Linked DNA regions of Variovorax paradoxus. The protein of the gene in region 1 interacts with the protein of each later gene in a pairwise test. Links are inferred from orthologs where the notes say so. Each region holds a gene or a part of one and is shown in the gene's direction. Other genes may lie near its edges.

What was found. Proteins that work in one complex are often made in the same cells at the same time.
Region 2: the proteins of purT (region 1) and QFZ47_RS05260 interact in binary tests that used the Escherichia coli proteins (3 or more experiments, as listed by UniProt). The link is inferred for Variovorax paradoxus from one-to-one orthologs.

Annotation. Positions count from the first base shown.
Region 1 is NZ_JAUSXL010000002.1:1,472,876-1,478,107, reverse strand. Bases 840-3,807 are described here. They hold purT (formate-dependent phosphoribosylglycinamide formyltransferase), read left to right. Parts: upstream 840-1,706; coding sequence 1,707-2,909; downstream 2,910-3,807. Other genes in these bases: lipP1 (LipP1 family hormone-sensitive lipase), read left to right, coding at 3,030-3,807; QFZ47_RS10745 (3-hydroxybutyryl-CoA dehydrogenase), read right to left, coding at 840-1,526. Also shown: QFZ47_RS10750 (crotonase/enoyl-CoA hydratase family protein), read right to left, coding at 1-643; more of QFZ47_RS10745, read right to left, coding at 678-839; more of lipP1, read left to right, coding at 3,808-3,974; QFZ47_RS10730 (helix-turn-helix domain-containing protein), read left to right, coding at 4,100-4,930; QFZ47_RS10725 (branched-chain amino acid ABC transporter permease), read left to right, coding at 4,946-5,232. UniProt on the Escherichia coli protein: Involved in the de novo purine biosynthesis. Catalyzes the transfer of formate to 5-phospho-ribosyl-glycinamide (GAR), producing 5-phospho-ribosyl-N-formylglycinamide (FGAR). Formate is provided by PurU via hydrolysis of 10-formyl-tetrahydrofolate.
Region 2 is NZ_JAUSXL010000002.1:314,727-319,928, reverse strand. Bases 1,189-4,126 are described here. They hold QFZ47_RS05260 (polyprenyl synthetase family protein), read left to right. Parts: upstream 1,189-2,167; coding sequence 2,168-3,085; downstream 3,086-4,126. Other genes in these bases: dxs (1-deoxy-D-xylulose-5-phosphate synthase), read left to right, coding at 3,124-4,126; QFZ47_RS05265 (exodeoxyribonuclease VII small subunit), read left to right, coding at 1,905-2,171; QFZ47_RS05270 (aromatic ring-hydroxylating oxygenase subunit alpha), read right to left, coding at 1,189-1,691. Also shown: QFZ47_RS05275 (DMT family transporter), read right to left, coding at 1-522; more of QFZ47_RS05270, read right to left, coding at 549-1,188; more of dxs, read left to right, coding at 4,127-4,980; QFZ47_RS05250 (TRAP transporter substrate-binding protein), read left to right, coding at 5,093-5,202.

The DNA of each region.
Region 1 (5,232 bases):
GGGCTTGCGCCGCGATGCGCTGCGCAATGGCCAGCGCCGCGTCGAGCGCCTGCCCGGCCGGCACCACCTTCTGCACGAAGTTCAGGCGATAGGCCTCGGCGCTGTCGAACTCGTCGGCCGTCAGCAGGTGCAGCATCGCGTTGCCCACGCCCGCTCGTTCGGCCATGCGCAGCGTGGCGCCGCCCGTGGCCATGATGCCGCGCTGAACCTCCATCTGCGAGAAGCGGCAGTCGTCGGCCGCCACCACGATGTCGGCGCCCAGCATCAGCTCGATGCCCACCGTGAAGCAGATGCCCTTCACCGCCGCCACCATCGGCTTGCTGCGGCGGCGATAGCCGGGCAGGCCGAAGTCGTGCGGCTCCACCAGCCCGGCCGGAATGGCCTTCTCGCCGCGCTTCATGTACTCGGCGACCGCCGGCAGGTCGAGCCCGGCCGTGAAATGGTCGCCGAAGGCATGCAGCACACCCACGCGCAGATCGGGGTCGTCATCGAGCCGGGTGTAGGCCTCGGCCAGCTGCCTGAACATCGGCGGCGTCCAGCCATTGCGCTTGGCGGGGCGGTTGATGCCGATCAAGAGCACGTGGTCGATCACCTGGGTGTCGATGCAGCCTTCTGGGGGTGGGGTGGTAGCTGTCACGGCCATGGCGCTTGTCTCCTTGTTTTTGTGGGACGCCGGGTCAGTACGTATACACGCCGCGCCCGGTCTTGCGGCCGAGCTGGCCCGCCGCGACCATTTCCTTCAAGAGCGGGCAGGGACGGTACTTGGAGTCGCCAAACTGCGCGAGGTACACCTCCATCACGGCCAGGCACACATCGAGGCCGATCATGTCGGCCAGCGCCAGCGGGCCGATGGGCTGGTTGCAGCCCAGCTTCATGCCGGCGTCGATGTCCTCGGCCGTCGCGATGCCTTCGGACAGCACGAAGAAGGCCTCGTTGATCATCGGCACCAGGATGCGGTTGACCACGAAGCCCGGCGCGTTTTTCACCGTGATCGGCGACTTGCCGAGCTTTTCGGCCAGCGCCTTGACGGCGTCGTGCGTGGCGTCGCTCGTGAGATAGCCGCGGATCAGCTCGACCAGCGCCATCATCGGCACCGGGTTGAAGAAGTGCATGCCGATGAAGCGGTCGGCGCGCGAGGTGGCGGCCGCGAGCTGGGTGATCGAGATCGACGAGGTGTTCGAGGCAATGATCACCTCGGGCGCCACCAGCTCGTCGACCTGCTTCAAGATCCTGAGCTTGAGCGCGTGGTTCTCGGTGGCCGCCTCGATCACGAGTTGCGCGCCCTTCAGGTCGTCGTAGTTGGTCGAGCCCTTGATCAGCGCGAGCGCCGTGGCCTTCTGCTCGGCCGTGAGCTTCTCTTTCTTGATCAGCCGGTCGAGGCTCCCCGAGACGGTGGCCAGGCCCTTGTCGACCGCCGCCTGGGCGACATCGACCATCACCACGTTCACGCCCGCCACCGCGCAGGCCTGTGCGATGCCATTGCCCATTGTTCCGGCACCAATGATGCCGACGGTCTGAATCGTCATGAGAAAACTCCTTGAAGAACGAATAAAGCGGAAAGAGGGAGCGGGTGGACGCACCACCGCAGCAGGAGATCGATTGTGAAGCAGCCCCGCCAGGCCGCCGTTGCCGCGCGTGACACCGGCGGCACGCGGGTGGCTTACAGTGCGGCGATCGTTTTTTCTTCTCTCTTTCCGACTCCGACCATGACCACCCTCGGCACCCCTCTTTCCCCTTCTGCCACCCGCGTGATGCTGCTGGGTTCCGGCGAACTCGGCAAGGAGGTGCTGATCGCCCTGCAGCGCCTCGGCGTCGAAACCATTGCGGTCGACCGCTACGAGAACGCGCCCGGCCAGCAGGTGGCGCACCATGCGCGCACCATCACCATGAGCGATCCCGAGCAACTCAAGGCGCTGATCGAGGCCGAAAAGCCCATGCTCGTGGTGCCCGAGATCGAGGCCATCGCCACGCCGATGCTGCAGCAGCTCGAAGACGCCGGCGTGGTGCGCGTCATTCCCACGGCCCGCGCCGCCCGCCTCACGATGGACCGCGAAGGCATCCGCCGCCTGGCCGCCGAAACGCTGGGCGTGCCCACCAGCCCCTACAAGTTCTGCGACTCGCTCGCCGAGCTGCAGGCGGCCATCGACGAGGGCATCGGCTACCCCTGCATCGTCAAGCCCGTGATGAGCAGCTCCGGCAAGGGCCAGAGCAAGATCGACGGCCCGGCCGACGTGCAGAAAGCCTGGGACTACGCGATGGCCGGCGGCCGCGTGAGCCATGGCCGCGTGATTGTCGAAGGCTTCATCGACTTCGACTACGAGATCACGCTGCTGACCGTGCGCGCCAAGGATGCGACAGGCGCCGTCGAAACGAAGTTCTGCGACCCCATCGGCCATGTGCAGGTCAGCGGCGACTACGTGGAAAGCTGGCAGCCGCACCCCATGGCGCCGGCCGCGCTGCAGAAGGCGCAGCAGATCGCGCAGGCCGTCACGGCCGACCTCGGCGGCCAGGGGTTGTTCGGCGTCGAGCTGTTCGTGAAGGGCGACGAGGTCTGGTTCAGCGAAGTGAGCCCGCGCCCGCACGACACCGGCATGGTGACGATGGCCACGCAATGGCAGAACGAGTTCGAGCTGCATGCACGCGCCATCCTCGGCCTGCCAGTGGACACCTCGCTCAAGAGCCCGGGCGCGAGCGCGGTGATCTATGGCGGCGTCGATGCCACCGGCATCGCCTTCGACGGCGTGGCCGAGGCGCTGCAGGTGCCCGGCAGCGACATCCGCCTGTTCGGCAAGCCCGAGAGCTTCGCCAAGCGCCGCATGGGCGTGGTGCTGGTGCATGCGGCCGACACCGACACCGCCCGCAAGCTCGCCAAGGAAGCCGCCTCGCGCGTGAAGCCGCGCAGGGCCTGAGCGGCACGGGGCCACAGCACACCCCAGTACAGCCAGTTTTCGCAAGCCGCGCCGGGAACGCGCGGGCATCGTGCGGATGAGAGATCGGGCGAACGCCAGCCCGACCCCACCGGAGACACCATGCTGCACCCCCAGGCGCGCGCCTTGCTCGACTTCATCGAGGCGCGCGGCATCCCGCCGACCCACACGCTGTCGCCCGCCGAGGCGCGCGCCTTCTACCGCGAGCGCCGCGCCGCCACGCAACCCGAGGCCCCGCCGGTCGCCGAAGTTCGCGACCTGAAGGCCGATGGACCGCACGGCACCATCCCGGTGCGCCTCTATCGTCCGCTGGGTTCCACGGCCCGTGCCGCGCTGCCGGTGCTCGTGTACTTCCACGGCGGCGGCTGGGTCATCGGCGACCTCGACACGCACGACGTGCTGTGCCGCTCGCTCGCCAACGGCGCGGGCTGCGCGGTCGTATCGATCGACTACCGCATGGGGCCGGAGCATCGCTTCCCGGCCGCGGTCGACGACGTGCTGGCCGCGACCCGCTGGGTGCGCCGCGAGGCCGCCGCGCTCGGCCTCGATGCCAGCCGCCTCGCGGTGGGCGGCGACAGCGCGGGCGGCAACCTCGCCGCCGTGGCGGCCATAGCCGCGCGTGATGCCGGCGACCTGCCCATCGCCTTCCAGTTGCTGATCTATCCCGCCACCGACATGCGCCGCGGCCATCCCTCGCACCAGGCCAACGGCCAGGGCTACCTGCTGACCCGCGACACGATGGCCTACTTTCACGACCACTACATCGACGACGCCCGGCACGACCTCGACTGGCGCGCATCGCCGCTGCTGCATGCCGATCTCTCGGGCCTGCCGCCCGCGCTGGTGCTCACGGCCGGCTACGACCCGCTGCGCGACGAAGGCATGGCCTACGCCGAGGCATTGACCGCCGCCGGCAACCGCGCCGCATACGTCTGCTTCGAGCGCCAGATCCATGGCTTCATCACCATGGGCAAGGTGCTCGACGAGGCCGACACGGCCGTCGCGCTGTGCTGCGCCGAACTGCGCCGCGCGCTTGCGTCGGCCTAGGGCCTGCCCTAGGGAAAGTCCCCGCGCAAATGCACGCCGCGCAGCCGGCCCCCGCCGCTACGATCCAGCCAACGCAGCGCCGGCCCCAGGCCGGCGGCGGCCCGATGCAGGAGACAGAAGACACCATGCAGCGAACGAAGGCGGCGCCGCCGGAAAGCGGCGGTGCGCAGCGCGGGGAGCGCCTGATGTGGCTCACGCACCAGCGCGTGTTCTACGCCGGGCTGCTCGGGGCCGCGGCCGAGCGCACGATGGGCGGGCACGGCGTGTACGTGTCGCCCGCGGGCGCGCCGCCGAACCGCCTGTGCATCGGCGGCGGCGCCTGGCAGGCGGGCGAACTGCTGGTGGTGCCGCCGCAGGTGCCGCACCGGGTGGAAAGCGCACATCCGCTCATCTTCAACCTGCTGATCGAATCGGAGTCGGTCGATCCCGCCCGCATGCCGGCCTTCATGCAGCACTGCGGTCCGGTCGATGCGCCGGCCTTCGTGCGGCGCATGCGCGATGCCCATGCGCAGCTGCTCGCCGCCTCGGGCCGCGGCACGGACTTCGACGGCTTCGATTTCGATGCGCTGTTCTTCGGCGAGCCGCTGGCGCCGCGCGCGCTCGATGCGCGCATCCGCAAGGTCATCGACACCATCAACGCCGACCCGGCCGCACCCACCTCGGCCGAAGACTGCGCGGCCTCGGTGCATCTGTCTTTCTCGCGTTTCCTGCATCTGTTCAAGCAGGAAACCGGCATGGCGTTTCGCGCCTTCCGCGCCTGGAAGCGCGCGCGCAGCCTGCTGCGCCATGTGCGCCAGGCCAGCACGCTGACCGACATCGCGCTGGACACCGGCTACCCCGATTCGACGCACTTCAGCCATTCGATCCGCCAGGTCTACGGCCTGAAGCCGAGCGACATCCTGGCCGGCTCGCGCCGCCTCGCGCTGCACGACGCGGCCGGCGGCTTCAGGCAGTAGGCGCACAGGGGCCCCATGCAGATCCTCCAACTCCTGCTGTCGGGCATTGCGCAAGGTTGCATCTACGGGCTGATCGCACTGGGCTTCGTGCTGATCTACAAGGCCACCGAAACCGTGAGCTTCGCGCAGGGCGACCTGATGATGCTCGGGGCCTTCGGTGCATTTGCCGGCATGTCGCTGTTCGGCCTGCCGTTCTGGCTTGCGGCCATTCTGGCGGTGGTGGCGATGGCGGCCTTCGGCGTGCTGCTCGAACTGGTGGTGATCCGCCCGATCCTCGGGCAGCCGCAGTTCTCGATCGTGAT
Region 2 (5,202 bases), 1.2 Mb from region 1 along the record:
CGACAGCGCCACCACCTGCATGTAGGCGAAGGCGGCCGTGAGGCCCGACAGCAGGCCCAGCATTCCCGCGAAGCCGTCGCTGCCGCTGACCGAAGGCTTGAGCATCAGCACCACGCCCACGAAGCCCGCGAGCACGGTCAGTGCCAGGGTGCCCTGCAGCGGCGGGCGTTCGATGCGGCCGTCGCGCCCGGGCACCGGCACCCAGGCCAGCAGCGCGCCGCCGACCAGGAAGGCCGCGATCCACACGCTGCTCATGTAGTTGAGCGTGACGGCCGTGGCCAGCGGCATGTGGGCAATGGCATAGAACCATGCGCCGAGCGACACCACGCCGATGGTGCTGCGCCAGGCGTGCATGCCGGGATAGCGGGTGGCCAGCGAGACGCCGCGGTTGCGCGCCAGAAGCCACAGGAACACGATGCCGATCAGGCCGCGCCCGAGCACCATCTCGCCACTGTTGAACCAGGCCGAGGCGACTTTCACGACCACGCTCATGGTGGCGAACAAAAAGGCGCCGAGCACCATCCAGAGCGCTTGCACTGTTGTCCGGCTCAGGCGTTGTTCTGCATTGCGCTGCGGTACCACTCGTGGAACTGCTGCATGCCGTCTTCCATCGGGCTCTGGTAGGGGCCGCTCTCGTCGTCGCCGCGCAGCATGAGCGCGCGGCGGCCGGCGTCCATGCGCTCGGCGATCTCGTCGTCTTCCACGCAGGTTTCCATGTAGGCGGCCTGCTGGGCCTCGACGAATTCGCGCTCGAAGGCCACGATTTCCTCGGGGTAGAAGAACTCGACCATGTTGAGCGTCTTCGTGGGGCTCACCGGATGCAGCGTCGAAACCGTGAGCACATGCGGATACCACTCGACCATCACGTGCGGATAGTAGGTGAGCCAGATGGCGCCGTACTTGGGCGGCTTGCCCTCGCGGTACTTGAGCAGCTGCTCCTGCCATTTCTGGTAGATGGGGCTGCCCGCGCGGCCGAGCCGGTTGGCCACGCCCACGGTCTGCACCGAGAAGTTGCGGTTGAACTCCCAGCGCAGGTCGTCGCAGGTGACGAAGCTGCCCAGGCCCGGATGGAACGGGCCGACGTGGTAGTCCTCGAGGTAGACCTCGATGAAGGTCTTCCAGTTGTAGTTGCACTCGTGCAGTTCGACGCGGTCGAGCGCGTAGCCCGTGAAGTCGAGGTCGGCACGCGGGCCGAGCTCGGCCATGTCAGCCGCCACGTCGCGCCCGCCGCCGTCCGGGCCGCCTTCGAACAGCAGGCCGTTCCACTCGGTGAGCGGATAGTTGTGCAGGTTGAGGCAGGGGTCCTGCTGGAAGTGCGGCGCGCCGATCAGCGTGCCCGTGGTGCGCGGGTCGCTCGCCGCATAGGTCCAGCGGTGCAGCGGGCACACGATGTTGCCTCCGGCCTGGCGGTCGAGCTGGCCGCGGCCCTGGAGAATGAGCGCCTGCCGGTGGCGGCACACGTTGGAGATGAGTTCCACGCCCTTGGGCGTGTGCACCAGCGCGCGGCCCTGGTGCTCCTGCGGCAGGGTATGGAAGTTGCCGGGCTCGGGCACGGCCAGCCGGTGGCCCACGTAGCGCGGGCCCTGCGCGAACAGCGTTTGCATTTCGCGCGCATAGAGCGACTCGTCGAAGTACGCGGAAACTGGAAGTTGGCTCGTGGCCTGCTGCAGTTGAAGACTTAAATCAGACATGGAGGACCTGACCAAGCTCCCCACAGGGAGAAAAAAAGAAAAGACGGAAGGCGCCGTCTGGAGGGCGACGGCCCGAAGAGTTGTGCCGGGTTGGCCGGCATGGGAAGCCAGGATTGTACCCAAGGGGGCAGTGCCGTGCCCGCGGCTCGCCGCATGCCGGCGCCCGTTTGCTTCCCCGTCCTAAAATGCGCGGTTTCACACTCGTTCTCTCGCATGCCCAAGGTCCCTTCTTCCGCCACGTCCAGCCCGGCCGCCAAGCCCGACACCGGGCCGCTGCCGGCCAGCTACGAAGCCGGGCTCCAGGAGTTGGAACAATTGGTTGCAGAACTCGAGTCGGGCCAGCTGCCGCTCGACCAGTTGCTCGGCAGCTACCAGCGCGGCGCGGCACTGCTTGCCTTCTGCCGCGAAAAGCTCCAGGCGGTCGAAGACCAGATCAAGGTGCTCGATGCGGGGAGCCTCAAGCCCTGGACTGCCGAATGAGCGCGGCTAACGTGGTGACGTGGGATGCCGCGCGCCTGGCCAGTTGGAGCGACCCGCATCTGGCGCGCGTCGAGGCGGCGCTGTCGCGATGGGTCGGCGTCGATGCGCCGGTGCTGCTCGGTGATGCCATGCGCTATGCCGTGCTCGATGGTGGCAAGCGGCTGCGGCCGCTCTTGGTGCTGGCCGCGAGCGAAGCGGTCGGCGGCAATGCGGCCGCGGCGCTGCGCGCGGCCTGCGCAACGGAGCTGATCCACGCCTACTCGCTGGTGCACGACGACCTGCCGAGCATGGACAACGACGTGCTGCGGCGTGGCAAGCCCACGGTGCACGTGAAGTTCGGCGAAGCCGATGCGCTGCTGGCCGGCGACGCCCTGCAGGCCTTGGCCTTCGAGCTGCTCACGCCCGACGGCGACGAGATTCCCGCATCGATCCAGGCCATGCTGTGCCGCCTGCTCGCGCGTGCCGCGGGCAGCCAGGGCATGGCGGGCGGGCAGGCCATCGACCTGGCCAGCGTGGGCCTGGCGCTCGACGAAGCGCAGCTGCGTGAAATGCACCGCCTGAAGACCGGCGCGCTGCTGCAGGGCAGCGTCGAGATGGGCGCGGCCTGCGCCGGCGCCGTGGCGCCCGCGGCGCTGGCCGCTCTGCGCGACTACGGCGGCGCCATTGGCCTGGCGTTTCAGGTGGTCGACGACATCCTCGACGTCACGGCCGATTCGCAGACCCTCGGCAAGACGGCCGGCAAGGATGCGGCCGCCGACAAGCCCACTTACGTCTCGCTCTGGGGCCTCGATGGCGCGCGCGCGCAGGCCAGGCAACTGCTGGCCGAATCGCTTGCGGCGCTGGAGCGCAGCGGCCTGGCCGACACCGCGGCCTTGCGCGCGCTGGCCCACATGGTCGTCGACCGCGACCGATGAACAGTTCACAGATGGACAAGAAGAACCAACACGATCCCATGGCTGCGCTGCTTCCCACGCTTCACGATCCATCGCCGATCCGCCAATTCGACCGCGCCCAGCTCAGGCAGCTGTGCGACGAGGTGCGCGCCTGCGTGCTCGACAACGTCTCACGCACCGGCGGCCACCTGAGCTCCAATCTTGGCACCGTCGAGCTCACCGTTGCGCTGCACCATGTGTTCAACACGCCGCACGATCGCCTGGTGTGGGACGTGGGCCACCAGACCTACCCGCACAAGATCCTGACCGGCCGGCGCGAGCGCATGCCCACGCTGCGCCAGATCGGCGGCATCTCGGGCTTTCCGCAGCGCAGCGAAAGCGAATACGACACCTTCGGCACGGCGCATTCATCGACCAGCATCTCGGCCGCGCTCGGCATGGCGATGGCGGCCAAGCAGAAGGGCGAAGACCGCCACGCCGTAGCCATCATCGGCGACGGCGCGCTCACGGCCGGCATGGCCTTCGAGGCGCTCAACAACGCCGGCGTGTGCGACTGCAAGCTGCTGGTGATCCTGAACGACAACGACATGTCGATCAGCCCGCCCGTGGGCGCGCTCAACCGCTACCTCGCGCAGCTCATGAGCGGCAACTTCTACGCCGCTGCCAAGAACGTCGGCAAGAGCGTGCTGCGCGCCGCGCCGCCGCTGTTCGAGCTGGCCAAGCGCTTCGAGCAGCATGCCAAGGGCATGGTGGTGCCGGCCACGCTGTTCGAGCAGTTCGGCTTCAACTACGTCGGCCCCATCGATGGCCACGACCTCGACTCGCTGGTGCCCACGCTCGAGAACCTCAAGCACCTCGACGGCCCGCAGTTCCTGCATGTGGTCACCAAGAAGGGACAGGGCTACAAGCTGGCCGAAGCCGATCCGGTGGCCTACCACGGGCCCGGCAAGTTCGATCCGCAGGTGGGGCTGGTCAAGCCCACCGCGGTGGCCAAGCAGACCTTCACGCAGGTCTTCGGCCAGTGGCTCTGCGACATGGCCGCGCACGACGGCCGGCTGGTGGGCATCACGCCGGCCATGCGCGAAGGCTCGGGGCTGGTCGAGTTCGAGCAGCGTTTTCCGGACCGCTACTACGACGTCGGCATTGCCGAGCAGCATGCCGTCACCTTCGCGGCCGGCCTCGCCTGCGAGGGCCTGAAACCTGTGGTGGCGATCTATTCGACCTTCCTGCAGCGCGCCTACGACCAGCTGATCCACGACGTCGCGATCCAGAACCTGCCGGTGGTGTTCGCGCTCGACCGCGCCGGCCTCGTGGGCGCGGACGGCGCCACGCACGCGGGCGCCTACGACATCTCGTTCCTGCGCTGCATTCCCAACATGAGCATTGCCTGCCCGGCCGACGAGCGCGAGTGCCGCCAGCTGCTGTCGAGCGCCTACGAGCAGAACCATCCGGTGGCCGTGCGCTATCCGCGCGGCGCCGGTGCGGGCGTGGTGCCGCACCTCGCGCTCGATGCACTGCCGTTCGGCAAGGGCGAGGTGCGGCGCGAGGGCCAACGCATCGCGATCCTCGCGTTCGGCAGCCTGCTGTACCCGGCGCTCGCCGCGGCCGAATCGCTCGACGCCACGGTGGTCAACATGCGCTGGGCCAAGCCGCTCGACGTCGAACTGCTGCTGAAGGTGGCGGGCACGCACGAGGCCATCGTCACGCTCGAAGAAGGCGCCGTCATGGGCGGCGCGGGCAGCGCGGTGCTCGAGGCGCTGCAGGCGGCCAATGTGCAGAAGCCGGTGCTGCAGCTGGGCCTGCCCGACCGCTTCATCGAGCATGGCGATCCGGGCAAGCTGCTCGCGTCGATCGGGCTCGATGCGGCCGGCATCGCCGCTTCGGTCGCGCAGCGCTTCGGCGCCGCCGCAGGGTAAACCCCGGCCGGCCGCGTGTAAGCGCGTTTTTACAATAACCGGGACTCACAAAAGTCCTCGACGCGGCCACAAGCCGCGTTTCGTTTTTTCCAATGCACTCGGAGTGAATTCAATGGATCGTCGTTCCCTCATCAAAAACGCCGGCATCGCTGGCGTTCTGGCCGCCGGCATTGCGCCCGCAGTTCATGCGCAGGCGGCCGTCCGCTGGCGCCTGGCATCGAG